3 regions of the Ornithinimicrobium flavum genome follow, and region 1 is predicted to be linked to each of the others. Evidence: predicted binding sites of a transcription regulator. Region 1 holds the regulator's gene; each other region holds the start of a gene.
The links. Region 1 encodes LexA, which represses DNA repair genes until DNA is damaged. Its sites were predicted from a motif close to TCGAACANNTGTTCGA; they were not measured.
Positions count from the first base shown of each region.

Region 2: a site for LexA is predicted at 6,687-6,702, ahead of E3Z34_RS00380 (HNH endonuclease signature motif containing protein). Genes of this name have one in related genera too.
Region 3: a site for LexA is predicted at 8,739-8,754, ahead of E3Z34_RS07775 (HNH endonuclease signature motif containing protein). Genes of this name have one in related genera too.

Region 1 covers NZ_CP038213.1:1,085,003-1,095,282, forward strand. The annotation lists gene E3Z34_RS05080 (Sir2 family NAD-dependent protein deacetylase) at 1-332, shown strand, start outside; gene E3Z34_RS05085 (DUF2382 domain-containing protein) at 439-1,467, shown strand; gene E3Z34_RS05090 (PRC-barrel domain-containing protein) at 1,629-1,961, shown strand; gene lexA (transcriptional repressor LexA) at 2,113-2,841, opposite strand; gene E3Z34_RS17615 (hypothetical protein) at 3,108-3,281, shown strand; gene E3Z34_RS05100 (LysM peptidoglycan-binding domain-containing protein) at 3,299-3,517, shown strand; gene E3Z34_RS05105 (hypothetical protein) at 3,543-4,211, opposite strand; gene E3Z34_RS05110 (glycoside hydrolase family 65 protein) at 4,313-6,865, opposite strand; gene E3Z34_RS05115 (HAD family hydrolase) at 6,952-7,668, opposite strand; gene E3Z34_RS05120 (RecQ family ATP-dependent DNA helicase) at 7,719-9,926, shown strand; gene E3Z34_RS05125 (hypothetical protein) at 10,053-10,280, shown strand, end outside.
Region 2 covers NZ_CP038213.1:69,971-80,250, reverse strand. The annotation lists gene E3Z34_RS00405 (S8 family serine peptidase) at 1-881, opposite strand, end outside; gene E3Z34_RS00395 (ABC transporter ATP-binding protein) at 1,954-3,699, shown strand; gene E3Z34_RS00390 (ABC transporter ATP-binding protein) at 3,699-5,726, shown strand; gene E3Z34_RS00385 (class I SAM-dependent methyltransferase) at 5,781-6,584, opposite strand; gene E3Z34_RS00380 (HNH endonuclease signature motif containing protein) at 6,703-8,034, shown strand; gene E3Z34_RS00375 (aminoglycoside phosphotransferase family protein) at 8,167-9,096, opposite strand; gene E3Z34_RS00370 (hypothetical protein) at 9,176-9,523, opposite strand; gene E3Z34_RS00365 (TetR/AcrR family transcriptional regulator) at 9,732-10,280, shown strand, end outside.
Region 3 covers NZ_CP038213.1:1,665,074-1,675,353, reverse strand. The annotation lists gene E3Z34_RS07800 (hypothetical protein) at 1-18, opposite strand, end outside; gene ppk2 (polyphosphate kinase 2) at 63-935, shown strand; gene E3Z34_RS07790 (LLM class flavin-dependent oxidoreductase) at 976-2,454, opposite strand; gene E3Z34_RS07785 (VOC family protein) at 2,499-3,380, opposite strand; gene E3Z34_RS07780 (aconitate hydratase) at 3,544-6,369, opposite strand; gene E3Z34_RS07775 (HNH endonuclease signature motif containing protein) at 6,577-8,643, opposite strand; gene E3Z34_RS07770 (serine hydrolase domain-containing protein) at 8,841-9,905, shown strand; gene E3Z34_RS07765 (class I SAM-dependent RNA methyltransferase) at 9,993-10,280, opposite strand, start outside.

The sequences.
Region 1 (10,280 bases):
GCGCGCCCCGGTGCCTCGTGTGCGGCGGGGACGTCCTCAAGCCGGACGTCGTCTTCTTCGGGGGGTCGGTGGACAAGCCGGTCGTCGCCCACGCCTTCGACCTGCTGGGACAGGCGCGGCTGCTGCTGGTGCTGGGCTCCTCGCTGCGGGTCATGAGCGGCTACCGCTTCGTGCGCCGGGCGGCTCGGGAGGGCATCCCGGTGGCCGTCGTCACCCGGGGCGACACGCGTGGGGAGGGTGAGCCGACGGTGCAGCTGGACGCCCTCCTGGGGGACGTCCTGCCGCGGCTCGTTGCCGATGTGACGCGTGGGGTCGAGGAGCCGCACCCCTGAGGGTGGGGGTGCCGTTTCATCGGGCCAGTGCCCGGGGACCTTTGCTTGACTCGATGAGCACGCCCGGTCCCCGCGACCGGGGTATCCGACTGATGGAGGAGCGCACGTGAGCATCACCCAGGAGCAGATCAACGACCTCTACGACGCCGAGGTCGTGACCCAGGACGACGACAACCTCGGTGGGGTCGGTGAGGTGTACCTCGACGACCAGACCGGCGAGCCGTCGTGGATCTCGGTCAAGACGGGCTGGTTCGGTGCCCGGCAGAGCCTGGTCCCTCTGCAGGACGCGGACCTCTCCGGCGGGCGGATCCGTGTCCCGCACACCAAGGACACCATCAAGAACGCGCCGAACGTCGACGCGGACCAGCACCTGTCGGAGGAGGAGCAGGACGAGCTCTTCCGCTACTACAGCGGGGCGGGTGTCGACACGAGCCGCTACGGCGCCGACGGGTTGGACGACCGTCGCGACGTGACCGAGGCCGACCCGGCCGTCGCCGGCGGCTTCAGCGCCGGGGGCGCCGACAGTGACCTGGACCGCGACCGAGGGACGCTGGCGGACACCGACCGCGACTCGGACGTGGACCGCGACCGCGGAGCGGGGCTCGGCGGGGACCGTGACCTGGACGTCGACCGGGACCGCGGTGCCGAGCTCGGTGGGGGTGTGGGCCGCGAGCGTGAGGGGTCCATGACCCTGCACGAGGAGCAGGTGGACGTCGGGACCGAGCGCGTCGAGACGGGGAGGGTGCGGCTGCGCAAGCACGTCGTGACCGACCAGGAGACCGTCACCGTGCCGGTGCAGCGTGAGGAGTTCGAGGTCGTCCGGGAGCCGGTGGCCGGTGAGGACGCCCGGGACGGCGCTCGGCTGGGTGAGGACGAGGCTGAGGTCACGCTGCACGAGGAGCGCCCTGTCGTGGACAAGGACGTGGTCGCCACCGAGCGCGTCGGCCTGGAGAAGCAGACCGTCACCGACGAGCAGCAGGTCGTCACCGACGTCTCGCACGAGGAGGTCGACGTCGACCGGGACACCACGGGAGACGCCGGGATCGCTGACGGTGGACCCCGCCAGGGGGACTGGGACGGCGACGGCGTGCGTGGCGAGGGCCTGGACCTGGACGGTGACAACCGCCGCGGCTGAGCCCCGCTGATCCTGCCCGACGGCCGCGTCCACCCCGGTGGAGGCGGCCGTCGGCGTCGGCGACCCAGGGCCTGAGGTGCACGTCTTGCAGCAGCGGCAGGGGGTGTGGTGTGATCCTCGGCGGCACGGGTGGTCTCCCGGGCGCCGGCATGGAGGTGGCCGTGATCACGCAGGAACAGCTCAACGCGCTCTACGACGCGGACGTGGTGGACCAGGACGGCGAGAAGGTCGGCGCGCTGGACCAGGTCTACATCGACAACGCCACGGGCGACCCTGCCTGGCTGACCGTCCGGACCGGGTGGATCGCCGGTCGCCGGTGCTTCTGCCCCCTGTCCAACGCCGAGATCGTCGACGCGCAGATCCGTCTGGCCTACACCGTCGAGATGATCAAGGGTGCTCCTGACATCCCCGTCGACCGGCACCTGACGGAGGACGAGGAGGAGCAGCTCCTGGAGTACTACTCCGTCGACGAGGGCCCCGCGCCCTCGGCCTGAGCAGCCCACCCGGCCCTCGCGCGGCCGTCGTCCCCCACCTCCGGCCGGCGGTATGACGTTGCCGCATGGCGACGCCGCCCCCGGCTGAGGATGGAGGATGCCGGGGGCGGCGTCGCGGTCGGTGGGCCGGCGGGCCGGCGGGGAGGAGAGGTCAGACGCGTCGCAGGACGGCCGTGACCTTGCCGAGGATGACGGCGTGGTCGCCGTCGATCGGCTCGTAGGCGGGGTTGTGGGGGATGAGCCAGGTCTTGCCGTTGGTGTTGCGGAACGTCTTCACCGTGGCCTCGTTGTCCAGCATCGCCGCCACGATGTCGCCGTTCACGGCCGTCGGCTGACGACGCACCACCACCCAGTCACCGTCGCAGATGGCGGCGTCCACCATCGAGTCGCCCACCACGTTGAGCAGGAAGAGCTCGCCGTCGCCGACGAGCTGCCGGGGCAGCGGGAAGACGTCCTCCACGGCCTCCTCCGCCAGGATCGGTCCACCGGCGGCGATCCGGCCCACGAGCGGGACGTAGGACGGGCGGGGGCGGGAGTCACCGATCCCCGTCTCGTCGTAGGTCGTCTCGGTCGTGGGGCTCACCGTGCCCCCGTCGGTGTCACCGCGGCGGTAGCCGTGCCCCTCTGCGCCGGGGTTGACGACCTCGATGGCACGAGGACGGTGCGGGTCGCGCCGCAGGAAACCCTTGCGCTCGAGCATCTTCAGCTGGTGCGCCACCGAGCTGGGGGAGGTCAGGCCCACCGCGTCACCGATCTCGCGCAGGCTGGGCGGGTAGCCCCGGGCGTCGACCGAGTCGCGGATGACGTCGAGGACGCGCCGCTGCCGGTTGGTGAGCGTCGCCCCACCGTCCCGGTCGGGCATCTCGTGAATCGTGGCCATGCTCTCCATCCCCTCGTCCGATGCTGCACCGGTCGTCCGGAGGTGCCCGGCCGGCCAGGCTGCCCGGGCATCAGCCCAGGTCAGCGGGTCTGTCGGTGGCGGGTGATTGTGTCACCGACATGAGCACAGCCTACGTGAGCAGCCCTGGCCGGACAAACATCTGTTCGGTCGGCGTGTCGACAACGTCGGACATCCGTGCTATCAATAGGACAGACGTCCGATCGGACACACGTCCGAGCCGGACCTCCCTGAGGAAGGTGACCAGCATGAGCACTGCGACCCTCGACCACCCGGTCCTGGCCCTGCCGGCCGCGCTGCGCCCCGGCGCGCGGCGCGCCGCCCGAGCCACCTGCGGCTCGTGGAGCCGTCGGCGCCGACGGCCTCGCGGACGACCCGCCGTCGGGCGCTGCGCATCACGCGTCGAGGGCGGCTGGCCCTGACGAGCAGCCTGACCCTCGTGGTGGCCCTCGTCGTCGCCTCCGTCATCGGCCTTTTGGGGCCCGCGGGAGCGACGACCTCGGTGGTCGTCGAGCCCGGCATGACCCTGTCTCAGATCGCGGCCGAGCAGCTGCCGGACGTCCCGCTGAGCCGGGCGATCGTCGACATCCAGCAGGCCAACAGGTTGTCGACGACGTCCATCGCGGCGGGTCAGGAGCTGGTGATCCCGTCCCGCTGAGCCGGATCGCCGTCTCCGAGGACCGTCAGCCGGCGCGCCCGTCCTCCGGCGCGGCAGCAGGGGGGCCGTCCGCGTCGCCGCCCTGCGGGGCCTGCTCCCCCGGCTGGGTGTCGCCTGCCGTGGAGTGCACGGCGTCCCACACGACGGGCAGCTGCTCGGAGGGGATGAAGTATCCGGCGATGTGCGGGTCGAACATCAGGCCCGCGATGCCCGACTCCTGGTAGACCTGGGCCGACTCCACGATCTCGGACGGGGGCAGCGCGATCGCCCTCAGATCGTCCTCCTCGCGGATCATGCCGTTCTCCACCGCGAAGTGCCGGGCTCGCTCGGCCGTCGTGAAGGTCAGCAGCATGAGCTGGTCCTGGATCACCGCGGCGGCGGGTGACTCCTGGCCCTCGTCGCCGACCGCGATGAACCACCAGTGCCCCAGATCCATGGTCAGCCGCCACAGGGCGGTCATGCCGACGCGGTCCTCCGGCCCGGTGACGCGGGCCGCGAGCAGGTCGGTCTGGCTCGCCTCCACGCCGTCGTCGCCCGCCTTTGCGTCGTCGCCGGTGGTCCGAGCGCCGCGGGGCGCGGCCTGCCCGGCCCCGGGGTCGTCCGCGCGGCTGGGGCCCTGCCCCTCGTAGATCGAGTCCTCCGGCGAGGTCGACCGGTCGTCCTCCTGGAAGGGCAGTGCCGTGGGATCGCTCATGCTCCCCATCCGACCACACCCGGGCGGGACCACCAAGCCCCGCGCGGTCCGGAGCGGTCGTGTCCTGCGGGTTCACCCCCGGGGCGCCGACGAGCGCAGGGTCAGGTGGGAGGCTGGTCCGAGCTGCCCGGCGGTCGGTGCACGGGCACGGGTCCGGTCGGGTCGACGACCTCGTGCGACCAGCTGTGCGGCACCACGCCGGTGGGGTCGGGGGCGCTGTCCCTCGCCCGCTGCGGGTCGCGCTCCGTGGGTGAGCCCTGCTGGGCGGTGTGCCCGAAGGGGGCACCGCCATCCCGGGGGCCGTGACCGTCCATCGTCACCAGCACCTCCTCCCGGCCGACGTCCACCCGCTCGCCCCGCACGGCCACCTGCACCGCCTCGCCTGTCTCCACCCGCAGGGCCAGCGATTCCTGAGCCACCCGCACCCGCAGCCGCGAGCCGCGCCACCGCATACGCCACGTCAGGGTCTCCCAGCCCTCGGGGAGCCGCGGGTCGAGGCTGAGCACGCCGCCGTGGTCCCGCATCCCGCCGAAGCCCGCCACCAGCGCGCTCCACGTCCCGCCGCTGGAGGCGACGTGCACCCCCTCGGAGGTGTTGTCGTGCCGGTCGTCCAGGTCGACGAACAGGCCGGTGTGGAAGTAGCGCAGCGCTAGCTCGTCATACCCCACCTCCGCGGCCATGATCGCCTGGACCACCGCCGACAAGGACGAGTCACCGGTGGTGATCGGGTCGTAGTAGTCGAAGTCGGCCCGCTTCTCGGGCTGGGTGAACTGGTCGCCGGCCAGGTAGAGGGCCAGCACGACGTCGGCCTGCTTGAGCACCTGGAAGCGGTAGATGACCAGCGGGTGGTAGTGCAGGAGCAGCGGGCGCTTCTCGTCCGGCGTCTCGTCGAGGTTCCAGATCTCCCGCTCGAGGAAGTGCGCGTCCTGGGGGTGCACGCCGGTCTGCTCGTCGTAGGGGATGAACATGCCGTCGGCGGCCCGCTCCCAGGCCTCGACCTCGTGCTCGCCCAGCCGGAGCCGGGCGCCGGCCCGGGCCAGGCCCCTGGGGTCGGAGACCTGCAGCTCGCGCACCGCCTCGACAGCCGCGCGCAGGTTGAGCTGCGCCATGACGTTGGTGAAGAGGTTGTCGTTGACGACGGTCGTGTACTCGTCCGGGCCGGTCACCGAGTGGATGTGGAAGCGGGTGTCCCCGTTGGTCTGCCAGAAGCCCAGGTCCACCCACAACCGGGCGGTCTCGACCAGGATGTCGACCCCCTGGTCGAGGAGGAACTGGCGGTCGCCCGTGGCCCGGACGTACCGCATGAGCGCGTAGGCGATGTCGGCGTTGATGTGGTACTGCGCCGTGCCCGCCGCGTAGAAGGCGGAGGCCTCCTCGCCGTTGATGGTCCGCCACGGGAAGAGCGCGCCGTACTGCGCCATCTCCGCGGCCCGGCGCCGCGCGGCGTCGAGCATCCCGTGCCGGAAGCGCAGCGCGTTGCGGGCCGCCTGCGGGTGGGTGTGGACCAGGAAGGGCAGGACGTAGCACTCGGTGTCCCAGAAGTAGTGTCCGCCGTAGCCGGAGCCGGTCAGCCCCTTGGCGGCGATCCCGTGCGCACCGGCCCGGAGCGTGGCCTGCCCGAGCTGGAAGAGGTTCCAGCGCACGGCCTGCTGGACGTGCTCGAGACCCTTGCCCTCGACCTCCACGTCGGACTCCAGCCAGAAGCGCGCCCAGCTCTCGGCGTGCTCGGCACGCAGGGCCTCCAGGCCCCGCTCGGCCGCGCGGTCCAGGGTGCGGGCGCACCGGTCGGCGAGCTCTCGCGGCGGGACGCCGCGGGAGGTGTGGACGGCCACCATCTTGGTGAGGCGCACCGGGCGTCCCTCCCGGGCGTCGACCCGGAAGACGCACTTGCCGACGTCCGGCGAGAGCGTGGAACTCTCGCTGAAGGAGTTGTCGGTCTCGAGGGTGTGGTCGACCATCGTCGCGATCGTCATGCCCGAGCTGCGGGTGCGGTAGCCCAGCAGCAGGCGCCCCTCGACGTCCTCGTGGAGCACCGGCTGGAGGACGCGGTGTTCGAAGGCCTCGGCGCGTCGGGGGTCCGCGGCCTCGCCCAGCGCCTGGGCGCGCACGTGGTACTCGTCCGAGCCGTCCTGCCGGTTGAGCAGCTGGCTGGAGACGGTGACGGCGGCGTGGCCGTCCAGCATCTCGACCTCGAAGGTCATCACCGCCAGGTGGCGCTCCACCACCGAGGTCATCCGGGTGCTGCTGATCCGCACCCGCTTGCCGGAGCTGGTGCGACACACGACGTCCCGCGTGAGGATGCCGGTGCGCAGGTCGATCGCCCGCTCGTACTGCTCCAGGTCCGCGGTCGCCAGCAGGAGCGGCTCGTCGTCGACGTAGAGCTTGATCGTCTTGGGGTCCGGCACGTCCACGATCGTCTGCCCGACGCGCGCGAGGCCGTAGGCGTCCTCGGCGTGGTGGATGTCCCAGGTCTCGTGGAAGCCGTTGACGTAGGTGCCGTGGGTGTGGGTGTCCCGGCCCTCCTCGACGTTGCCCCGCATCCCGAGGTAGCCGTTGGACACGGAGAAGAGGGTCTCGGTCACACCGAGGTCCTCGCGGTCGTAGGCGGTCTCCACCAGGCGCCAGGGGTCCAGGGGGAAGCGGCTGCGGTCCATCGGGTCCACCGGCTCCGGCGGGCGGTGCCGCGACCCGAGCGGACCGACCGGGTATGCGGTGGCCTCCCGGCCCTTGCGGCCGCCGGTCACGGGAGGAGCCGCGCCAGGTCGGTGACGACCTCGTCGGCGCCGTGCTCGCGGAGCGTCTCGGCGCCCACCCCGCGGTCGACCCCGATGACCCGGGCGAAACCACCCGCGGCGCCCGCGGCCACCCCGGAGACCGCGTCCTCGAGGACCACGCAGCGGGCCGGGTCGGCCCCCAGCTGCTGCGCCGCATACCGGAACGTGTCGGGCTCCGGCTTGCCGGGCAGGCCCTGCTCGGTCGCCACGACGCCGTCGACGACCACGGTGAACCGGTCGGCGAGGCCCGCGGTGCGCAGGACGTCGGTGGCGTTCCTGGACGAGGAGACCACCGCCATCGCGACCCCGAGGTCGGGCAGGGCGTCCAGCAGCTGCACCGACCCGGGGTAGGCCTCGATCCCCTCAGCCTCCAGGACCTCGTTGAACAGGGCGTTCTTCCGGTTGCCCAGGCCGCAGACGGTCAGCTCGTCCGGGCTGTCGTCGGGGTCGCCCTGGGGCAGCTCGATCCCGCGCGAGGACAGGAAGGCCGCCACGCCCTCGTAGCGGGGCCGGCCGTCGACGTGGGCGAAGTAGTCGGCGTCGGTGTAGGGGTCGTGCTCCTGCGGCAGGCCGTCGAGGAAACGGGTGAACATCACCTCCCAGGCCCGCATGTGGACCTCCGCGGTGGGCGTCAGCACACCGTCGAGGTCGAAGAGGGCGGCGTCCACGCTGTCCCAGTCCACGCCTCCACACTAGGGGAGGGTGTGTCGGCGCCTGCGGCTACGGTCGGGGTATGCAGCAGCTGGAGCAGACCGACCTGTCCGGGCCGAGCGGGGCGCCGGGGCAGCTGGACACCGACGCGCGGGTGGCGCTGCGGCGCCTCGTCGGGCGGGAGGACGCCGACTTCCGTGACGGTCAGCTGGAGGCGGTCAGGGCCCTGGTGGAGGACCGGTCCCGCGTGCTCGTCGTGCAGCGCACGGGGTGGGGCAAGTCGGCGGTCTACTTCGTGGCGACGGCGCTGCGCCGGGCCCATGGCGCCGGCCCGACCGTGATCGTCTCGCCGCTCCTGGCGCTGATGCGCGACCAGATCGCGGCCGCGGCCCGCGCAGGCGTGCGCGCCGTGACGATGAACTCCGCCAACGCGACCGAGTGGGACGAGGTCCGGCAGGCGCTCGCCGAGGACCGGGTCGACGTGCTCCTCGTCAGTCCCGAGCGGCTCAACAACCCGCGTTTCCGTGACGAGCAGCTGCCCGACCTGGCGCGGCGGTGCGGGCTGCTCGTCGTCGACGAGGCCCACTGCATCTCCGACTGGGGGCACGACTTCCGGCCCGACTACCGACGGATCCGGACCCTGCTGGACGCCCTGCCCGAGGGCACGCCCGTGCTGGCGACGACCGCGACCGCGAACGAGCGCGTCGTGGACGACGTCGTCGAGCAGCTGGGCGCGGGGGGTGCGCAGGTGCGGACCATCCGGGGGCCGCTCGCACGGGCCTCGCTGCGGCTGGGCGTCCTGCCGCGCCTGACCCCCGAGCAGCGGCTGGGATGGCTCCTGGCGCACCTCGGGACGCTGCCGGGCAGCGGGATCATCTACTGCCTGACCGTCTCGGCCGCCGAGGACGTCGCCGAGGCCCTGCGCGGGGCCGGGCACGAGGTGGCGGCCTACACCGGCCGGACGGACACCGAGGAACGGGAGCGGCTGGAGGGTGCGCTGCGGGACAACCAGGTCAAGGCCCTCGTGGCGACGAGCGCGCTGGGGATGGGCTTCGACAAGCCCGACCTGGGCTTCGTCGTCCACCTCGGCGCGCCCAGCTCGCCGGTGGCTTACTACCAGCAGGTCGGTCGTGCGGGCCGCGCCACCGAGCGGGCCGACGTGCTGCTGCTGCCGGGCTCGGAGGACCGGGACATCTGGAACTACTTCGCCACGGTCTCCATGCCCCGGCAGGACCAGGCCGACGCCGTGCTGACCGCACTGGCCGAGGCCGGCCGCCCGATGTCGACCCCCGCCTTGGAGACGGTCGTCGACGTGCGGCGGACCCGGCTGGAGCTGCTGCTCAAGGTGCTCGACGTCGAGGGTGCGGTCGCCAAGGTCCAGGGCGGCTGGACCGCCACCGGGCAGCCGTGGGTCTTCGACAAGGAGCGCTACACCCGGGTGGCGGAGGCCCGCGTGCGCGAGGCCGAGCTGATGCTGGCCTACCAGGCCACCGACGGGTGCCGCATGGCCTTCCTCCAGGAGTGCCTCGACGACGGCACGGCGCAGCCGTGCGGCCGGTGCGACCGCTGCGCCGGCACCTGGTTCCCCACCGAGATCCCCGAGGAGTCGGTCGGCTCCGCCCGGGACCGGCTGGGTGCGGTGGGGGTGCCCGTGGAGCCCCGGGGCCAGTGGCCGACGGGTATGCCGCGGCTCGGCGTGGACGTCAAGGGCAAGATCCGCCCCGAGGAGCAGGCCGGTGTCGGCCGCGCCCTGGCGCGGTTGTCCGACCTCGGCTGGGGCCAGCGGCTGCGGGCCGTGCTGGCGGCGGGGGAGTCGCGACCCGACCCGGACGTGCCGGACGACCCCGAGCTCGGGCCGGCCATGACCCCGGGGCAGCCGGTGCCGGAGGACGTGACGCGGGCCGTGGTCCAGGTGCTGGCCGGATGGGGCTGGGACCAGCGCCCCGTCGGGCTGGTCGCGATGCCCTCCCGACGTCGCCCGGCGGTGGTGGGCTCGCTCGCCGAGCAGATCAGCCAGATCGGCCGGCTGCCGCTGCTGGGCACCCTCGACCTGGTGCACGGCGGACCCGTGGGGGAGCCGGGCGGCAACAGCGCCTTCCGGCTCGCCAACGTGTGGGAGCGGATCGGCGTCGGGCCGCAGCTGCGCGAGGCGCTCGCCTCGACCAGGGGCCCGGTCCTCCTCGTCGACGACGTCGTGGACTCGCGCTGGACCATCACGGTCGCCGCGCGCGAGCTGAGGCTGGCCGGTGCCGAGGCGGTCCTGCCCCTGGTGCTGGCCGTCGAGGGCTGAGCCATCAGCCGGGGCGACCTCGGCGCCTCCAGGACGGGGTGCCGACCGTGGCGACCCAGCACAGCGGAGGCGCGCTGCTGACAAGTGCGCTTGACAGCAACCGTCAGTGTCAAGTACACATGACACATGAGGACGGCGCACATCTGGTGGGTGGCGGGGACCCTGGCGCTCGCAGGACTCGTCCTGCAGGGCTTCGGGAACGTCGAGGCGCAGAGTCCGTTCGAGGATCCGCTCGGTCTCGGCGGGATGCTGCTGGTCACCCTGCCGCTCACCCTGGCGCTGAACGTCACGATGCGCCGGCGCAGGGACGCCTCGGGCGAGAGCTCCCCGGACAGCGTGGAGTTCCGCGCCGCG
Region 2 (10,280 bases), 1.0 Mb from region 1:
CCGGAGAGGGTCGCGTAGGCACCGTTCTCCAGCGGGTAGGGAGCGTAGATCTGCCCACCGGGAGCGGACAGGTCCGGCTTGTACCAGAGGTCGGCCGTGGTCCCGAAGGAGCTGAAGGAGCTCATCAGGCCGCCCGTCGGGCTCGGCGAGGACAGCATCTCGTCGGTCCAGGTGATCTCGATCGGGTCCTGGTCGGGCCAGAGCGCGTCGTTCACCATCCGCTGGCCGTCGGCCTGCGGAACCATGATCACCGGGATCGTGACCGGAGGGTCGCCGGCCACGCTGGGGGTGAGCAGGCCCGCGGTGTTGTTGTAGATGATGACGCCCGCGGCACCGGCGGCCTGGCCGCGAGCGGCCTTGTCGTAGAAGGAGCAGCCACCGCGCTCGATGAGGACCCAGTTGCCCTCGATCGCGGCTGCCTGCTCCGGCGTGAAGGGGACGGGGATCGTGCCGTCAGCGTTGCAGGTCCGCGCTGCGTCGGAGCCCGGCTCGGCGACGGCCACCACCGTCGAGGTGCCCTCGGTGGGCGGGGCCGGGACAGAGGTGCCCGTGACGTAGGTGACCTCGTTGCCCTCGTGGTCCACGAAGTAGTTGGCCATGAAGAAGGTGTTGTCGACCGAGCCGACGCCGATCGTGTCCCGCCCGACGCCGGGGGCGCCGCCGGAGTAGAGCCCGTTGGCGCCGGAGTTGCCGATGGAGGCGGCGACGACGACGCCCTCGCGGGCGAGCGCGTCGGTGGCACGTGCGGTCGGGTACTCCGACCACGAGGAGAAGGCCGAGCCGATGGACAGGTTCACGACGTCCATACCGTCCTCGAGGGACTTCTCCATGGCGTGCAGCATGATCTCCGCGGTCGTCGAGCCCTCGCAGCGCGAAGACACGGTAGGCACCGATGATCGAGTCGGGGGCGACGCCGGTCACCTCGCCGTCGGCGGAGGAGATGCCGGCCACGTGGGTGCCGTGGCCCTGGCAGTCGTCCGGTCCTCGTCCGGCATGGGGATCGGCTGGTAGGCGTCCCCGTCCGCGGAGCTGGCGTTGAAGCTGTCGCCGACGAAGTCGTAGCCGAAGGCGACGCGCTCGGTCGGGAAGGTGTCGCCGTCGGGAACGCCCCCGCCACCGAAGTCGGGGTGGTCGTAGTCGACACCGGTGTCGATGATGCCGATCCTGATGCCCGCGCCGGTGATGCCGAGCTCGCTGTGCACGATGTCCGCACCGGTCATGCCCTTGGCGGTGCCCATCTGCGGGGCGTAGTCCTCGCCCTCGGGCCGGACGGGTGCGTCGATGACACCCATCGGGAAGATGGCCTCCACGACGTCGGAGCCGGCCAGGGTCGTCAGCGACCCCTCGTCGGTGGTGACGGCGAGACCGTTCCACAGGGTGGAGTACTCGCTCGTGACCTCGACGTCCACCCCGGCGGTCCGCGCGTCGGCCAGGAACTGGTCGCGCTGGGTCTCGATCCGCTCCGCGGAGCCACCGTCGGTGGTGGCGGGCGCGGCCAGCTGGACGAAGTAGCTGTTCGGGACGAAGTCGGCACCGGTCAGGGTGCCGTCATGAATCTTGCTCTCGGGGGCCGGTGATCCCGGCGCGACGTAGGCGTCGTCGTCGGCGGTGGCGGCGAGCGGGGCCAGCATGGCCCCGGTCAGCGCCACGACGGCGACACCGGAGAGAGCACGTCGTGGGGAGGGTCCCCCAGGCGTACGTGAACCCATCGAATCCATCTCCTTTGATGAAGGGCGCACCCGGGACGGCGCACCACCCCGACCCTAGGCTGGACGGCCCCTGGAAGCACCGGGCCTACATCACGATCCGATCACGATCTGATCACGCTCCTATCACGTATCCCACCCTCAAGGGTGAACGGACGCCCCACATCTCCCGTCCGTCACACCCACCCCATACCACCGTGGGCCAACACCGTTCCCGTCTCCCTGGTCGGCGGAGCACAATGGGCGGGTGCTGACCCGACTGCTGCGCCGCCAGCTGCGGCCCTACACCGGGCTCATCGTGGGGGTGCTGGTGCTCCAGCTCGTCGCGACGATCGCCTCCCTGTGGCTGCCCACCCTCAACGCCGACATCATCGACGACGGCATCGCCCGCGGCGACACCGCGACGATCTGGCGGCTGGGCGGGGTCATGCTCGCCGTCAGCGCCGTCCAGGCGGTCGCCCAGGTGGGCGCGACGTGGGCGGCGGCCCGGACCGCCATGTCGGTGGGTCGCGACCTGCGGGTCCGGGTCTTCGACCGGGTCCTCAGCTTCTCCTCGCGCGAGCTGGGGCAGTTCGGCGCGGCGACCCTCATCACCCGCAACACCAACGACGTGCAGCAGATCCAGCAGATGACCTTCATGGCGCTCGTCATGCTCGTGGCCGCACCGATCACCGGGGTGGGCGGCGTCTACATGGCGATGCGCCAGGACGTCGGGCTCTGGCCGCTCATCGCCGTGGCGGTCGGCGTGCTGCTCCTCGCCATCGGCCTGGTCATCTGGCGGATGGTGCCGCTCTTCCGCGCGCAGCAGAAGCAGCTCGACGCGGTCAACCGCATCCTGCGCGAGCAGATCAGCGGCGTGCGGGTCGTGCGCGCCTTCACCCGCGAGCGCGAGGAGACCGAGCGCTTCCGGCGGACCAACACCGAGCTCACCGGCATCGGCCTCAAGGTCGGTGACCTCATGGCGCTGATGTTCCCGATCGTCATGCTGGTGATGAACCTCTCCAGCGTCGGCGTCATCTGGTTCGGCGCCCAGCGGGTCGAGGCCGGGCAGATGGAGGTCGGTGCGCTCACCGCCTACATCAGCTACCTCATCCAGATCCTCATGTCGATCATGATGGCGACGATGGTGGCGACGATGATCCCGCGGGCGTCCGTCTCGGCCGAGCGGATCGGCGCCGTCCTGGAGACCGACTCCACCGTGGTCACGCCCGAGCACCCCGTCCGGCCCGACGCCGACCACGTCGTGGGGACCGTCGACCTGGAGGCCGTCGACTTCACCTACCCCGGGGCCGAGGCGCCCGTCCTGCACGACATCTCGCTGCGCGCCCGGCCGGGCACGACCACGGCGATCGTCGGCGGCACCGGCTCGGGCAAGACCACGCTGCTGCGCCTCATACCCCGGCTCGCCGACGTCACCGGGGGGACGGTGCGCGTCGACGGGATCGACGTGCGCGACCTCGCCCCGCGCGACCTGTGGTCCCGGGTGGCCATCGTGCCCCAGCGGCCCTACCTCTTCTCCGGCACCGTCGCCTCCAACCTGCGCTTCGGCAACCCCGATGCCACCGACGACGAGCTGTGGGAGGCGCTGCGGGTCGCCCAGGCGGAGGACTTCGTCAGCCGGTATGCCGACGGCCTCGAGCACCCGATCGCCCAGGGCGGCACCAATGTCTCCGGCGGGCAGCGGCAGCGGCTGTGCATCGCCCGGGCCCTCGTCGCCCGGCCCGACATCTACCTCTTCGACGACTCCTTCTCCGCGCTCGACGTCTCGACCGACGCGCGGCTGCGGGCGGCGCTGCGGCCGGTGACCCGCGCGGCCACGGTCATCGTCGTCGCCCAGCGGGTCAGCACCGTCGTCGACGCCGACCAGATCGTCGTGCTCGACGAGGGGCGGGTGGTCGGCCTCGGCACCCACGACGAGCTGATGGCGGGCAACGAGACCTACGCCGAGATCGCCCGGTCCCAGGAGTTCGCGGCCGCGGGGGAGGTGGCCTGATGAGCGAGCGCGACACCGCGGACGAGCGGGAGCACGAGGCCCCCCGCCCCGTGCCCGTGCGCGGCCCCCGCCCCGGCGGTCACGGCAGCTTCGGCGTCCCCGTGGAGAAGCCCAGCGACTTCAAGGCGTCGGCGCGGCGCCTCTTCGGCCGGCTCGCGCCATACCGGATGCTCGTCGGCCTGTCCGTCCTGCTGACGATCGGCGCCGTCCTGCTGTCGACCCTCGGCCCGCGGGTGCTCGGCCGGGCCACCGACTACGTCTTCGCCGGCCTGCTCGGCAACCGGCTCGGCGACACCTTCCCGGCCGGGACGCCCCCCGAGGACGTGGCGGCCATCCTGCGCTCGCAGGGGCAGGACACCTTCGCCGACATGATCGAGGGGACACCCCACCTCGTCATCGGCCAGGGGGTGGACACCGGCGCGGTCGGGCGCACGATCGCGCTGGTCATCGCCCTGTATGCCGTCGGCGCCCTGCTCATGTGGATCTCCACCCGCCTGGTCAACCGGATCTCGATGTGGACGGTGCGCGACCTGCGCTCGGACGCCGAGGACCAGCTGCACCGGCTGCCGCTGTCCTACTTCGACCGGCAGCCGCGCGGCGAGACCCTCTCCCGCGTCACCAACGACCTGGACAACCTGCAGCAGACCCTGCAGCAGACCTTCGGTCAGCTGCTCAACGCGCTGGTCACCGTCATCGCGATCCTGGGCATGATGCTGTGGATCAGCCCGGTGCTGACGATCATCGCGGTGCTCACCATCCCCGTCTCGGTGGTGGTGACGCTGCTCATCGCCTCGCGGAGCCAGAAGCTCTTCAAGGCGCAGTGGGCGCACACCGGCACCCTCAACGGGCAGATCGAGGAGGCCTTCACCGGCCACGAGCTGGTCACCGTCTTCGGCCGGCGCGAGGAGGTCGGGGCGCGCATGCGGGAGACCAACGAGCAGCTCTTCGACGTGACCTGGCGCGCGCAGTTCATGAGCGGCGTGATCATGCCGGCGATGTTCCTCATCGGGAACCTCGGCTACGTGCTCGTGGCGGTCGTCGGGGGGCTGCGGGTGGCGACCGGCACGCTGTCGCTGGGCGACGTGCAGGCCTTCATCCAGTACTCCCGCCAGTTCACCCAGCCCGTCACCCAGGTCGCCTCGATGGCCAACCTGCTGCAGTCGGGCGTGGCCTCGGCCGAGCGGGTCTTCGAGCTGCTCGACGCCGAGCAGCAGCGGCCGGACCCGGAGGGGGTCGAGACCGCCGGCCGGGACGGCGGCCCGGGGCGGATCGCCTTCGAGGACGTCAGCTTCTCCTACGGCGAGGAGCCGCTCATCGAGGACCTGTCGCTGGTCGCCGAGCCGGGGCAGACGGTCGCCATCGTGGGGCCCACGGGGGCGGGGAAGACGACGCTGGTCAACCTCATCCTGCGCTTCTACGAGCTGGACGGCGGGCGGATCACGCTGGACGGGCGGGACATCACGACGATGACCCGCGAGGACCTGCGCTCCCGGGTCGGGATGGTGCTGCAGGACACCTGGCTCTTCGAGGGCACGATCGCGGAGAACATCGCCTACGGCCGGCCGGGTGCGACCGCGGAAGAGGTGCAGGCGGCGGCCGAGGCGGCCTACGTCGACCGCTTCGTCCAGCACCTGCCCGAGGGCTACGACACCGTGCTCGACGACGAGGGGTCGACCGTGTCGGTCGGTGAGCGTCAGCTCATCACCATCGCCCGCGCCTTCGTCTCCCAGCCCTCCCTGCTCATCCTCGACGAGGCGACCTCCTCGGTCGACACCCGCACCGAGCTGCTGGTGCAGGAGGCGATGGCGCGGCTGCGGGCCGACCGGACCTCCTTCGTCATCGCCCACCGGCTCTCCACGATCCGCGACGCCGACCTCATCCTCGTCATGGAGTCGGGGCGGATCGTCGAGCAGGGCACCCACGAGGAGTTGCTCGCGCAGGACGGGGCCTACGCCCGGCTGCACGCCTCGCAGTTCAGCGGGGCGGCGGTCAGCCTAGAGGAGCCGGACGGGCAGCCGGTCGGCTGACGACCGGTATGGCGTGGCCCGCCGGGAGGCGGCCCTGCACCGGTGAGCGGTGCGTCATACCCGGGCGAGGACGCCGTAGAACTGGCCGAGCCGGCGGAACGGGTCGCGGCGGGAGAGTGCCAGCTCGAGGCGTTCCCAGCTCGCGTAGAAGTCCGGGTCGTGCTTGGGGTCGTTGTCCAGGAGCAGGTCGCCGACGATCCGGCCGCCGACGACCTCGACCACCTGCGCACCCAGGTCGGTGAGCACCTGCTCGACGCGCGGGAGGGGGATCTTGCGGACCTGCGTGCCGAACGTGAGGGTGGGCGCCTCGGACCGGTCGATCTCCGCGAGCGCCTCCTCGGGGCCGTCGCGCAGGAACGCGGTGAGTACGCGGTGGTCGGGGTTGGGCAGGACGACGGAGATCAGGCCGCCGGGCCGGACCGTGGCGACGAGGCGGGCCAGGTCGGCGTCCTCGTCGGGGCGGTACTGCAGCACGTAGTGGCAGAGCACGGCGTCCACCGGTCCGAGGTCGGGGAGGTCGGCGGGGTCGGGGAGGTCAGCGGGTTCCCGGGCAGTGGTGAGGTCGTGCAGGTCGTCGAGGCCACCGAGACGGGTCCGGAGCCCGCGTGCTCGCGCGTCCGCCAGCAGCTCGGGTGCGGGGTCGAGCACCGTCACGTCGTGCCCGAGGCGGGCCAGGGGCAGCGCGTCCAGGCCGTCTGCGCCACCCAAGTCCAGCACCCGGAGCCGGGGCGCGCCCGCGGTGGCGTCGCCGAGGTGGTCGGCGAGGACCTGCCGGACCAAGGCATACCGGATGCGGCTCCAGGGGGTGGCGGCGTAGGAGCGCCAGTCGTCGCGGTGCTCGTCGAAGCCGGAGGTCACCCCCACAGTGTGGCCCGCCGACCCACCTGCCCTCGTGGCCGACCCCTCCGGTGTCGAGCGGTGCCCACGACGGCGTGTCACGGAGGGTCTGTCGGTCATGTTTCGTACACTTGTTCGCATGAAGGGGACGTGGGGCGGTGACATCCTGAGGCTCGGGGCAGCGGAGCTCGCCGAGGGAGGGCTGCCCGCGGCACGGACCCCCGGTGAGGTGGTGACCTCGCGCCTGCGCGGCGCCGGGCGTGACGCGATGATCGCCGAGACCGCGGTGCGCGGGGTGGCGCTGCTGCAGGACACCCAGGTCGCGGACGGCTTCGACCAGGTCGGGCACGTCGGCGCGACGCTGATGCGCACCCGGGTGCGGCTGGCGTGCGAGGCGGCCCAGCGCGGGTTGCACCTGGGCAGCGGCTTCGGGCTGGTCGACTGGCTCGCGATGCGCTGCCCGGACCTGGACGGCCCGGCGGTGCGGGACCTGGCGAAGGTGGCCTCGGCCGGCAGTGAGCCGGTCCACGCGGCCGTGGTCGGGGCGGTCCTCGAGCGGGGCCTGGGCCTGGCGCGGGCGGCTCGGCTGCTCCGGTCGCTGCAGCGCGTGCGGGGAGCGATCACGACCGAGCTGTATGCCGATCTGGTGACGACGCTGGTCGACGCCGCGTGCGACGACGGGGTCGACGACGCGGCGCTGGGGCGCACGCTGACGGAGATGGTGCGGCGCTGCCTGCGGGAGAAGGACCACGACGAGGCCAACAAGGCCCGCCGCTCGCTGCGTGACCTGCACGAGTCCAGCCTCGCCGACGGGTCGGTGAAGCGGATCATCATGACCTTCGGCGACGACGGTGACTACGAGGCCGTCCGGGCCATCCTGACCTCCCCGCTGGCCGCTCCCGCCTCCCAGGAGGAGCAGGAGGCCACCGGCGTGGTCGACACCCGGACCCCGGGGCAGCGCCGCTACGACGCCTTCCTCACCGTGCTGCGGCGGGGCGTGGCCGGCACCAAGGGCGAGCCGACCACGTCCAAGGCCGCGCTCGTCGTCTCGCTGGACTTCGAGGTGCTCCGGCGCATGCTGTCGGAGACCACGACGCAGGCCGGGTGCGGCAGCACCCTCGACGGCGCCACCGTGACCGCGGAGACGATCCGTCGGCTGGCCTGCGAGGCCGACCTCATCCCGGTGGTGCTGGGGAGCGAGGGCGAGGTCCTCGACCAGGGCCGGGCCAAGCGCCTGGTGACCCCCGGGCAGCGGATCCAGCTGGCGAGGCGCGACCAGTGCTGCACCATCCCTGGATGCTCCGTACCCGCGACCTGGTGCGACGCCCATCACGTCGTGTGGTGGTCCCGGGGCGGGAAGTCCGACGTGTCCAACTACGCGCTCCTCTGTCCCCGGCACCACACGTGGGTCCATGACAACGACCTCACCGCGACCGTGACCGCCTTCGGCGTCACCTGGCACCTCCGATGACCGCGCCCCGCACCCGGCCCTCACGGGCCGGGACAGAGGCCTGCCGTGAAGGGTGTCCGCCGCCCGGGGGCGGGCTCGCCCCTGGGCACCCTCACCTGCGGGGCAACCTCACCGTCGAGCCTCCACGGCCGCTCAGCACAGCCGGACGCCGACCTCTGCCGCCACGGCCTCCACCATCCGGGTGAGACGCGCGGTCCGCGCCGGCATGACGTCGCGGTAGCCGGCGATCGTGCGCAGCCCCGGGCCGACGAAGGCCCACGCCCGCGCCCGGGTCCACGTCGCCTCGTCGGCCCCCGCCTCGACCCGGAGCTGCTCGCGAGCCGGCGCCTCCAGGAGGCTCCACGCGTACAGGAGGTCGACCGACCTGTCGCCGACGCCCGTCCCCCCGAAGTCGATGACCCCCGCCAGACGCCCGTCGGCGTGGGTCAGGACGTTCTCCGCCGACACGTCGGTGTGCACGAGGCACGGCGGTCCGGTGGCGGGCGGCACGTCGCGCAGCCGCCGCCACGCCTCACGCACCGCCGCCTCGTCGAAGACGTCGGTGAGAGCTGCCGCAGCGTGCTCCGCCCACGCGTCGATGGTGTCAGTGACCGGCTCCCCGCACCGGTAGCCCCACGACGCAGCCCCGGCGGGGGCTCCATACGTGTCGAGCTCGTGCAGGCTCCTCAGGAAGCGCCCGAGGGTCCGGGCGAGCCGGCCCTGCTGATTCGGATCGAGCTGTCGGGGAGGGTCCCCGGTCACCCACGAGACGACGGTCCACGGGCGCGGGAAGTGTTCCGTGGGTTCTCCGACGGCGACGACCCGGGGTATGACGACCGGCAGCCGGTCAGAGAGGTGGGGGAGCCAGCGCACCTCGTTCAGGAGGTCCGGGACGTTCCCGTCGGACCGCGGCAGCCGGACGGCCAGCTCGTCGCCCAGGCGGTAGACCCAGGTGCTGCTGCCGGAGGTCGGGGTCGGGCGGACCGGGAGGTGCGCCCACCGGGGTGCCTGCGCGCGGAGGAGCTGGGCGACGACCGCAGGGTCCGGGCCGGTCTCCCGCGGCACCCCGGGGGCGGAGGTCACGGCACCCGGCTTCGCGCGTCTCCTCGGGTGAGCCCGGTGAGCCCGGTGAGCCCGGAGCAGCCGGGTCGACCGCCGGCCGTCACCAGAAGACGGCGATGGCGATGTTGATCAGCGCGAGCCCGCCGACCGCGTGGGCCATGCCCACCGGGACCGAGGCGCCCCGCTTGACGGCCCGGCGACCGAGGAAGGCGGCGACGAGGACGCCGATGAGGACCACGAGCTTGATCCCGATCTTGACTTGGTTCACCTCCGCGTCGTCCATCTCCAGCAGGCCCACCAGGAGCAGACCCGTCACGAGCTGCACCCACGCCCCGACGTGCTGCCAGAACCCGACGGTGGGCGTGCGGAAGGTCATGAGCCACCCGCCGACGAGGGCTGCGGCGCCGACGATGTGCAGGAAGACGAGGAACGAGTACACGAAGGTCATGGGCTCCACAGTAGTTTCCCGACACTGTGTCGGTAAAATCCGTGCGCGGCACCGAGCCGACGCGGATCCGCATACCGCGCCGGTCGGCGGCCCCGTCGCCCCGGGACCGGCGGAGGCTGCTCGTCGTAGGCTGATCGCGCGGGCCCCCCGGCCCGCAGGCATCGCCCGGCACGAGGCAGGGTGCGGACGGGACCGGGAGGAGGGACTCGTGCCCCGGATCACCGAGGCCACGGTGGCTGAACATCACAGCGCCCGCGAGCGCCAGCTGCTGGACGCCGCCCACACGATCCTGCTCGAGACCGGACGAGCCCCGACCATGGCGCAGGTCGCGGCGCGGGCGGGGTTGGCCCGCTCCAGCGTGTACCAGTACTTCGCCTCGACGCCGGTGCTCCTCCAGGCCATGGTCCGGGACATCTACCCCCGGTGGACGGCGCACGTCGCCGAGGTGATGGACGCCGCCCCGACCGACGCCGACCGGGTGCTCGCCTACGCCGTCGCCAGCGTCGAGCTGGTCGCGCGCGGAGCCCACGCGGTGGCCGGGGCGCTCGTCAGCGTCATCCCGACCGACGACCCGGGGGAGCAGGCGGCGCGCATGCACCAGGAGGTCCAGGAGCCGCTGGTCCGCACACTGGAGACCCTGGGCGTCGAGTCGCCGCGGGAGGTGTCCGAGCTGGTGAACGGTGTCGTCCACGCCGCCACCCGGCTGCTCGAGTCCGGCACGGACCTCCCGGCCGTCCTCGCCCAGCTGGCTGTCGTG
Region 3 (10,280 bases), 580 kb from region 1:
CGGCGGTCCGCTCCTCATGCGAACAAGTGTACGACTGTGCACCGACGTGACACCATGGCCGCATGGGCAAGACGACGAAGAAGTCCGGGAACAAGGCCCCCAGGCTGGACCGTGAGGTCTACGAGACCGAGCTCATGCGGCTGCAGCAGGAGCTGGTGGAGATGCAGGAGTGGATCCGGGCGGAGGGCCGGCGTCTCGTCGTCGTCTTCGAGGGCCGGGACGCGGCCGGCAAGGGCGGGGCCATCAAGCGCGTCACGGAGTACCTCTCCCCCCGGGTGGCGCAGATCGTGGCGCTGCCGACGCCCACGGAGCGGCAGAATACCCAGTGGTACTTCCAGCGCTACATCGAGCACCTACCCGCCGCCGGTGAGATCCGGCTCTTTGACCGGTCCTGGTACAACCGCGGCGGCGTGGAGCGGGTCATGGGCTACTGCACGCCCGAGGAGCACCGACGCTTCCTGGCCCAGTGCCCGACCTTCGAGCGCATGCTCATCGAGGACGGCATCATGCTGCGCAAGTACTGGTTCTCCGTCTCCGACGCGGAGCAGGTAGCCCGCTTCCGCTCCCGCCTGGCCGACCCGATGCGGCGCTGGAAGCTCTCCCCCACCGACCTGGAGAGCCTGACGCGGTGGGAGGACTACAGCCGGGCCAAGGACGAGATGTTCGTGCACACCGACATCCTGGAGGCCCGGTGGAACGTCGTGGAGTCCGACGACAAGCGCTCGGCCCGGCTCAACATGATCGCCCACCTGCTCGGCTCGGTCCCCTACCGCAAGGTGGAGCCGGTCACGCTGGAGATGCCCGAGCGCCCCGCCTCGACCGGCTACCAGCGCACCGACCGCTCCCTGCTGCACCCCGTCCCCGACCATGCCGCGCAGGTGGCCCGCCAGGAGGGCAAGCCGGTCCGCCGCCTGGCCCGCGAGGACATGAGCTGAGGGACCGGGACGGCAGGTGCCCGGGCCCGGGCCCGGGCCCTCAGCCGAAGCCGTGCCGCGCGAGCGGTCCGCCGAGCTCGCGCTCCTCGTAGGACAGGTGGGAGAGCAGCGTGTCGGTGAGCAGGTCGACGCTCGTGGACAGCTCGGCCAGCGCCGCCCGGCCCTTCTGCCCGTAGCCGTCCTCGGCCGCCAGTGACACCAGGGCCCGGCCCAGGCGGTCCAGCACGTCGGCGATGACCTCGTGCTCCTCCTCGAGCCGGTCGAGCACCGGCCCCACCCCCGGCTCGGCGCGGCGCAGGTGGGGGAACACCGAGCGGTCCTCCAGGGTGTGGTGTCCGGTGACGACCCGGCAGTACGCCTGGCAGAAGGCCCCCAGGGTCCAGGTGTTCTGCCGCATCGCCATGGTGTTGAGGACCGAGCGTGCCTGCCCGACGTCCAGGTGGCCGGCCACCACCTGGTCGACGACCTCGCGCACGCGCCCCAGCTCGGCCCGCAGGTGGTCGTGGACGTCGACGAGGTGCCGGGGGGCGGCCAGCTGCTCCGGCGTGTACTCGGCCGGGGCGGCGGGCTCCGGGGTGCGCGGTCGCGAGGCCTCGTCCCACGCCAGCTCACCGGTCAGCCGGATGCCGTCGTCCGGAGTGGCCGGAAGGGCGGTCGGGCGCTGCGCCCGCTCGCGGGCGACGAGGTCGCGCAGGGCCGGACCCACCTCCAGACCGAGACGCCGCACGGCGTCGGCGTCGTCGGTCGCCAGGACGAAGGTGGACATGCCGTGCTCGAGGGCGAGCCCGGCCAGCTGCTCCGCCTGGTCCGCGGCGCTCCCCCGCAGCCCGGCGACGTTGTAGAGCCGGACCACGTCCCCCGGCGCACGCCCCGCCTTCTCGGCAGCCTCGTCGATCCGGGCGTTGGCCTCGGGCAGCCGGTCCGGCGGGAGGTAGCCCATGCTCGGCAGCCAGCCGTCCGCGAGCCGTCCCGTGACCCGCTGCATCCGCGGCCCGTAGGCCCCGATCCAGATCTGCGGGTCCCCGAGCGGGACAGGTCCGGCACGCAGGCCCTTGACGGCGTAGTGCTCCCCCGCCGAGCGGACCGCACGCTCGCCGCGCCATACCTGCCGGACGATGTCGATCGCCTCGACGAGAGCGTCCACGGCCTCCCGGGGGGAGCGACGCGGCCCGCCCGCGGCGACGATCCCGTCCCAGAACGCACCCGTCCCCAGGCCCAGGTGCACCCGCCCGCCGGAGAGCCGGTCGAGTGTGGCGACCCACTTGGCGAGGCTGACGGGGTCGCGCAGGGGCAGGTTGGCGACGTTGTGGGCGACCTCGACGCGGCTGGTGCGCGCCGCGATCCAGGTGAGCAGCGTGGTGCTGTCCGCGTGGGCCGGCTGGTAGGGATGGTCCTGGATGCTGACCAGGTCGATCCCGCTCGTGTCGGCGACGACCGCGAGGTCCACCACCTCACGCACCCGGTCGGCCTGCGGGGTCGGGAAGATGCCCAGCCGGATGTCGTGCCCGTAGTCGGTCATGCTCGTCCCTGCCCGTCACCTGGTCGTCGTGCCACGGGTCGTCCTCAGGATCCTGCGACGAGGACCTTGATGGTGTTGGCCCACGGGTCCTGGAAGGTGACGGTGCGACCGTCGTCGGCGGACCGCACGCCGAAGTGACGCATCCGCTCGGTGAGCTCGCCGACGTCGTCGCCGGTGGGCAGCTCGATCTCGACCTGGCCCAGACCCAGCGTCGGGAACCGGCGACCGGCCCCCCGGCTGTTCCAGACGTTCATCGCCATGTGGTGGTGGTAGCCACCCGCGCTCACGAACAGGGCCTGGTTGCCCAGCTCGGCGGTCGTGTCGAAACCGAGCCGGTCGACGTAGAACTCCCGGGCGGTGCGGGTGTCGCCCACCGACAGGTGGACGTGACCCACGACAGCGTCGCCCTCACCGGCGGTCTCCAGCATCCCCGGGTCCAGGTGCTCGCGCAGGAAGTCCTGCGGGTCCAGGTAGAGAGTGGCCATCTCGACCCGGCCGTGGACCCAGCTCCACTGGGTCCGGTCGCGGTCCCAGTACAGCTCGATGCCGTTGCCCTCCGGGTCGTCCAGGTAGAACGCCTGGCTGACGAGGTGGTCGGCGCTGCCGGTGAACTGCCGGGGGGCCTTCTGGGCGACCGAGGCCAGCACGGCGGCGAGCTCGGCCTGCGTCGGGAACAGGATCGCGGTGTGGAACAGACCGGCCGAGCCCGGTGCCGCATGCCGCAGCTGCGGGCTGTGGCGCAGCAGCACGATGGGCGTCGAGCCGCGCCCGAGCGTGACCACCGGCCCCTCCTCGGCGATCACCTGCAGGGTGATGACGTCGCGGTAGAACGCGGTCATCCCCTCCAGGTCGGCCACGTCCAGGGTCACCGGGCCCATGGCCGTGTCGGCGGCGAGGCGGTCGGGGCGGGTCGCGGGTGCAGTCATCGGTTCATCCTCCATATGTATGACGTGTCACCTAGTCTAACCGACGCGGGGGCCGAGGCATTCCATCCCCCCTCGGCACCTCCGGACGCACCACGCTCCGAACGCACCACGCCCCGCCGGACCGAGGTCCGACGGGGCGTCCTGTGCGCGGGAGGCCGACGTGTCAGGCCTCGACGAGGGACCGCAGGACGTACTGGAGGATGCCGTCGTTGCGGTAGTACTCCGCCTCGCCGGGAGTGTCGATGCGCAGGACCGCGTCGAACTCCACCTGCTCACCCCCGTCCTTGGTGGCGGTGACCTTCACCGTCTTCGGGACCCGGCCCTCGTTGAGCTCGGTGACGCCGGTGATGGCGAAGGTCTCGGTGCCGTCCAGGCCGAGACTCTCGGCGTTCTCGCCCTGGGGGTACTGCAGCGGCAGCACGCCCATGCCGATGAGGTTGGACCGGTGGATGCGCTCGTAGGACTCGGCGATGACCGCCTTGACGCCCAGGAGCCGGGTGCCCTTGGCCGCCCAGTCGCGCGAGGACCCCGAGCCGTACTCCTTGCCCGCGAGCACCACCAGCGGCACCCCGGCCTCGGCATACGACTGCGAGGCCTCGAAGATCGTGGTCTGCGGGGCACCGTCCTGGGTGAAGTCCCGGGTGAAGCCGCCCTCGACGCCGTCCAGGAGCTGGTTGCGCAGCCGGATGTTGGCGAAGGTGCCGCGGATCATCACCTCGTGGTTGCCGCGGCGCGAGCCGTAGGAGTTGAAGTCCTTGCGCTCGACCCCGTGCTCGGCGAGGTAGGTGCCGGCGGGGCTGTCGGCCTTGATCGAGCCGGCCGGGCTGATGTGGTCGGTCGTGACCGAGTCACCGAGCTTGGCCAGCACGCGGGCGCCCTCGATGTCCGCGACCGGGTCGGGCTGGGCCGCCATGCCCTCGAAGTAGGGGGGCTTGCGGACGTAGGTCGACTCCTGCGCCCACTCGAAGGTGTCGCCGGCGGGGGTCGGGAGGGACTGCCAGCGCTCGTCACCGGCGAAGACGTCGGCGTAGTCCTCGGTGAACATGTCGCTGTTGATCGAGGAGGCGATCGTACGCTCGACGTCCTCCGGCGCGGGCCAGATGTCCTTGAGGAAGACGTCGGTGCCGTCCGAGCCCTGGCCCAGCGGCTCGTTCTCGAAGTCGAAGTCCATGGTGCCGGCCAGGGCGTAGGCGATGACCAGCGGCGGGGAGGCCAGGTAGTTCATCTTCACGTCCGGGTTGATCCGACCCTCGAAGTTGCGGTTGCCCGACAGCACGGAGGTGACGGCGAGGTCGCCCTCGTTGACGGCCTCGGAGACCTCCTCGATGATCGGCCCGGAGTTGCCGATGCAGGTGGTGCAGCCGTAGCCGACCAGGTGGAAACCGAGCTCCTCGAGGTAGGGCCACATGCCGGCCTTGTCGTAGTAACCGGTGACCACCTTGGAGCCGGGGGCCATCGAGGTCTTGACCCAGGGGGCGACCTGCAGCCCCTTCTCGACGGCGTTCTTCGCCAGCATCGCGGCAGCCATCATCACCGAGGGGTTCGAGGTGTTGGTGCAGGAGGTGATGGACGCGATGGCCACGTGCCCGTGGTCCACCTCGGCCTGCTGGCCGTCGATGCTCACCGACACCGGATTGGTGGCCCGGTCGCCGTTGAGCAGGGCCGAGTGCTCGGGACGGCCGGCCGCCTCGGACTGCTCGTGGGCGTCGTGCGACGGCGGGTCGGAGGCCGGGAAGCTGTCTGCCAGCTCCCGGTCGACCGAGCTCTTCTCGATGCCGTGACCGTTGACCACGTAGTTCTTCAGGTCGGCACGGAACTGCTTCTTGGCCGAGGACAGCGCGATGCGGTCCTGCGGGCGCTTCGGGCCGGCGATGGACGGGACGACCGTGGACAGGTCCAGCTCGAGGTACTCGCTGAAGCGCGCCTCGGCGTTGCCGGACGGCTCCAGCCACATCCCCTGCTCCTTCGCGTAGGCCTCCACGAGGGCGACCTGCTCGTCGGAGCGACCGGTGAGGCGCAGGTAGTCGAGGGTGACCTCGTCGATCGGGAACATGGCGGCGGTCGAGCCGAACTCGGGGCTCATGTTGCCGATCGTCGCGCGGTTGGCCAGCGGCACCTGGGAGACACCGTCGCCGTAGAACTCCACGAACTTGCCGACGACGCCGTGCTCGCGCAGCATCTCGGTGATCGTCAGCACCACGTCGGTCGCGGTCGCACCGGGCGGGATCGAGCCGGAGAGCTTGAAGCCGACGACGCGGGGGATGAGCATGGAGACCGGCTGACCGAGCATCGCCGCCTCGGCCTCGATGCCACCCACACCCCAGCCGAGGACCCCCAGTCCGTTGACCATCGTGGTGTGGGAGTCGGTGCCGACACAGGTGTCGGGGTAGGCCTGCAGGACCCCGTCGAGCTCACGGGTCATGGTGACGCGGGCGAGGTGCTCGATGTTGACCTGGTGGACGATGCCGGTCCCCGGGGGCACCACCTTGAAGTCCTCGAAGGCGGTCTGTCCCCAGCGCAGGAACTGGTAGCGCTCGCCGTTGCGCTCGTACTCGATCTCCACGTTGCGCTCGAAGGCGTCGGAGCGGCCGAAGACGTCGATGATGACGGAGTGGTCGATGACCAGCTCGGCAGGGGCCAGCGGGTTGATCTTCGTCGGGTCGCCGCCGAGGTCGGCCATGGCCTCCCGCATGGTGGCCAGGTCGACGATGCAGGGGACGCCGGTGAAGTCCTGCATGATGACGCGCGCGGGGGTGAACTGGATCTCGGTGTGCGGCTCGGCGTTCTCGTCCCACTGCGCCAGGGCGTTGATGTGCTCGCTGGTGATGTTGACGCCGTCCTCGGTGCGCAGGAGGTTCTCCAGCAGCACCTTGAGCGAGTAGGGCAGGGACGCACTCCCCTCGATCCCCCCGATCCGGTAGATCTGGTAGCTGGCGTCTCCGACCTCCAGGGTGCCCTGTGCACCGAAGCTGTTGGGGTTCGTGCTCAACGTCTCGCTCCTTCGCTCGCTGGCTATTTATCTTGACGTCAAGATATCTCACGACGAGCAGCCGATCAAGCCGGGCGCGCCGTGGCCTGTTCCCATCCTGCCGTATGCGGCGCGCCCCCGCCCGACCCGGTGCCCGGCTCGGATCCCGGCTCGGTGACGCACGTCGACCCGGCGGCCAGGCGGCCTGGCGGCCTGGCGAAGAGGCTGTCAGGAGTCGTCATCGCCGTCGTCGGCTGTCCCGTCAGCAGCACCCAGCAGGTCCTCCACGGTGGGAGCGTCCGGTGCCACTCCCACGCGGCGGCGCCCGAGGACGGTGTGCGTGAGGGTGAGCCAGGCGTCGTCGTCGGGTGGTCGCCGCAGCCCGGACGGTGGCTCACCGCGATGTGGGTCCGCGGCGTAGGCGGCGTAGACCAACCTGTTGGCGCGGTCGCGCCGCGTGGCGAGGTCGTCGGGAGCGAGCCGCCGGAGGTACTGGCCGTAGTCGTGCACCCTCGTCGTGACGACCTGCCCGAGGAGGGTGGTGAACGTCAGGTCGCGGCGCTGGTTGATGGTCAGCTCGAGGTAACCCTCGGTCTTGGACCGGTGGGCCGGGAGGTCGAGCATGGCCAGGTTGGCCTCCGTCGTCGGTCCGCCGGCCCAGCCCCAGGGCGTGACGTGGTCCAGCTCGCAGGCGGCCGCGTGGGAGCGCGACCCCGGGGCGCGGGAGTAGACATCTGCGGCGTGGATCTGGCGGCGCATGTCGGCGTCCGGGCGGTAGCCCTTCGCCGAACGCTCCACGCACCGGCCGTCCACCGGGTCGGTCACCAACCGGTGGACGGTGGCTCCCGGGGTCAGGGCCAGCTCCCGCGCGAGACCCGGTGAGATGGAGAACGGGACGGGCCCCAGCACCTCCCCCACCTGACCCCGACCAGGGCCCTCCGGGAGCCAGGTTGCGAGGACCTCCATCCACTCGGGGACAGAGTCCTCCCCCGCCCCCGGGTCGCCGGGTGGTGCCGGCCCCGGGTCATTCGCTGGGGCTGGTGCCGGGTCTTTCACGGTTGAGACGCCGGGGGCCTGCGGTGGAGCTTCTTCAGGGGCGTCTGACCGTCGCGGTCGAGCCTCTTCCCCCTCCCCGGCGCCCTCTCCGCAGCGGGGACAACGCTCCACGACGGGGCTGAGGACGTCCAGCGGCACGATCACCTGCAGCGCCACGGGTGGGAGGGCGTTGACCACACGGACCAGGCGGTCCATGTCCTCGGGAGCGAGGATCTCGTCGACGGGCAGCGCCGAGGAGGTGTTGCCGTCCCGCGCTGGTGCCTCTGTGTCAGCTGGCGGTGGTGTCTCTGTCTCGGCTGGCGACGGTGCGTCTGCCTCTCCCGGTGGCGTGACCTTTGTTGCGTCCGATGACTTCTGGGACGGCAGCTCGACCGATCCGTAGACAAGGAGTGCGGAGACAAGGTCGCAGCGCAGGTTGGACAGGGTCCTCTCGTCGCCCAGGGCCCGGGCGTTGCGGGCGCCCCTGTCCACCCGCTGGTAGACCGCGGCCATCGTGCTCAGTGGCCCACGGACCGAGAGGGTGCCGGTGCCGTCGTCGTTGAGACGCATTGACGCCCCGCGACCGGCGTAGGCCCTGCGGCGACGCTCCCGCTCGGCCGCCACGTCCACCCCCTCGCAGGCGGACACCTCCCGTTCGCAGGCGGCGGTGAACTCGTCGTGCGACCACGCCCGCCCCAGGACGAGCTGCCCGTCGGGGTCCAGCCTCTCGGGGACGGCGACGCCCTCATCGGTCCCGAGGAGGGCGACGGCCACCAGGTGGCGCTGGTCGTCGGTGAGGTGCGTGCCGCTCTCCCAGAGGCGACGCACGAGGGGCCACGAACACTCCCCGCGACGCATCGCGCCGGTGACCACGGCGCGTAACCGCTCGGACCCCAGAGCAAGGGCCACGAGCGTGCGCGCCTCGCCCACGGCATACCCCGCCCTGACCTGCACCTCGCTCACGGCGCAGCGCCGGATCTCGGCCAGCAGGCTGCGCGCCGTCGCGCCACCGGGCTCGGAACCTGTCAGACCCCTGCGCTCGAGGACCCTGGCCCGCACCTCCACGACCAGGTCGACCGCGGCGTCGACGACCGCGGCCTGGGCGCGGCACACCTGGGCCAGCGCCTCCCCCAGGGCACGACAGTCCGCAGCCTGCGACCCACGTCCTCCGGGTGGCGCCTCCGGCCGGCCGCCGGACGAGGTCGCCTCCCCGGCCCACCGGGGCGGACCCTCGGCGGACTCGAACGGGATGCTGTCCATCGCGGCTCCTCCCCTACCCCTCGCCAACCCCTCAGGCGGACCTCGCCGCAGCCCTCCCCGGCCTGGGGCCCCCGTCCCACCAACTGCATCAATGTTAGCACACGCGTTCGAACTGAGCAGTTCGACACGCGCTGCCCCGCAGCCGGTCGCCTGCGCAAACCCGTGGACCTGTCGGACCCCCGCAGCATGATGGCCCCATGAGCGATGCGCGGTGGCGGACGGTGCGGAACCAGGTGGCGGGTCTCGAGGCCGACGAGGGGTTCTCGGGGGTCGTCCGCGTCACGAAGGGTGAGCAGGTGCTGCTGGAGTCCTGCCACGGGTTGGCCGACCGGGCCCAGGGCACCCCCGTGCACGTGGGCACCCGCTTCGGCACGGCGTCGCTCAGCAAGGCGTTCACCGCCGTGGGGGTCCTCGACGCGGTCGGTCGGGGCGAGGTCGCCCTGCAGGACCGGGTCGTCGATGTCCTCCCGGAGGCCTCGAGACCCTCCACGCTCAGGCCCGACGTCACCGTCGAGCACCTCATCACGCACACCGCCGGCCTGGCCGACTACGCGGAGGAGGACGAGGACCTCCCCGGCTTCGTCGAGGACTACGCGACGATCTGGACCGAGCTGCCGAGCTACCGCGTGCGCGACGACCTCGACATCCTGCCGCTCTTCGCCGACCTGCCGCCCGTCTGCCCGCCGGGCACGGCCTTCCACTACAGCAACGCCGGCTACGTCCTGCTCGGCATCCTGCTCGCCCACGTGTCCGGCCTGCCCTTCGCGGAGGCCATGACCAGGCGCGTACTCGAGCCGGCCGGGATGACCCGCAGCGGCTACCTCGCGCTGGACGAGGCCCACCCCGACGTGGCGACGGGACACCGGCGGCCCCTGACCCCGGGTGCACCGTGGCGCACCAACATCTTCTCGATCCCGGCGGTCGGCGGCGGGGACGGCGGCGCCTTCGTCACCGTCGGCGACGTCGAGCGCTTCCTGCGGGGCGTGCACCGCGGTGGGGTATGGCGTGGCGTGCGGCCGACCGACGTCCTCACCCCCCGGGTGCGGGTGGACGAGGACACCTCGGCGGGCTGCGGCGTGCTCGTCCGGGACGACGGGGTCTTCGGCAAGGCCGGGGGCGACCCGGGGGTCTGCGCGATCGCGCGCTGCCGGCCCGCGACCGACACCACTCTGGTGCTCCTGGGCAACGTGGGATGGGAGGACGTGGAGGGGTTGGGCGACCTCGTGGACGCCCTGGACGCGGCGGCCTTCCCGGCCACCTGAACGAGGTTCCCCGAGGGGGGATGGCGCGCCTGCGCGGCGTCAGCCGTCCGTCAGGGTCGGGCCTCAGCCGTCCGTCAGGGTCGGGTCTCAGCCGTCGGTCCCGCGTGGCCGCAGCAGCGCCAGGCACTCGACGTGGTGCGTCATGGGGAAGGCGTCCAGCACCCGCACCGCCACGAGCTCGAGCCCGGCCTCCCGCGCCGTGGCCACGTCGCGCGCGAGAGCGGCCGGGTCGCAGGCGACGTAGACGACCGCTCGGGCCCCGAGCGCCGCGACCGAGCGCACCACGGCCGCCCCGGCCCCGGAGCGGGGCGGGTCCAGCACGACGACGTCGACCCGCTCCCCGACGGTGACCAGGCGGTCCAGGGCCGTCTCGGT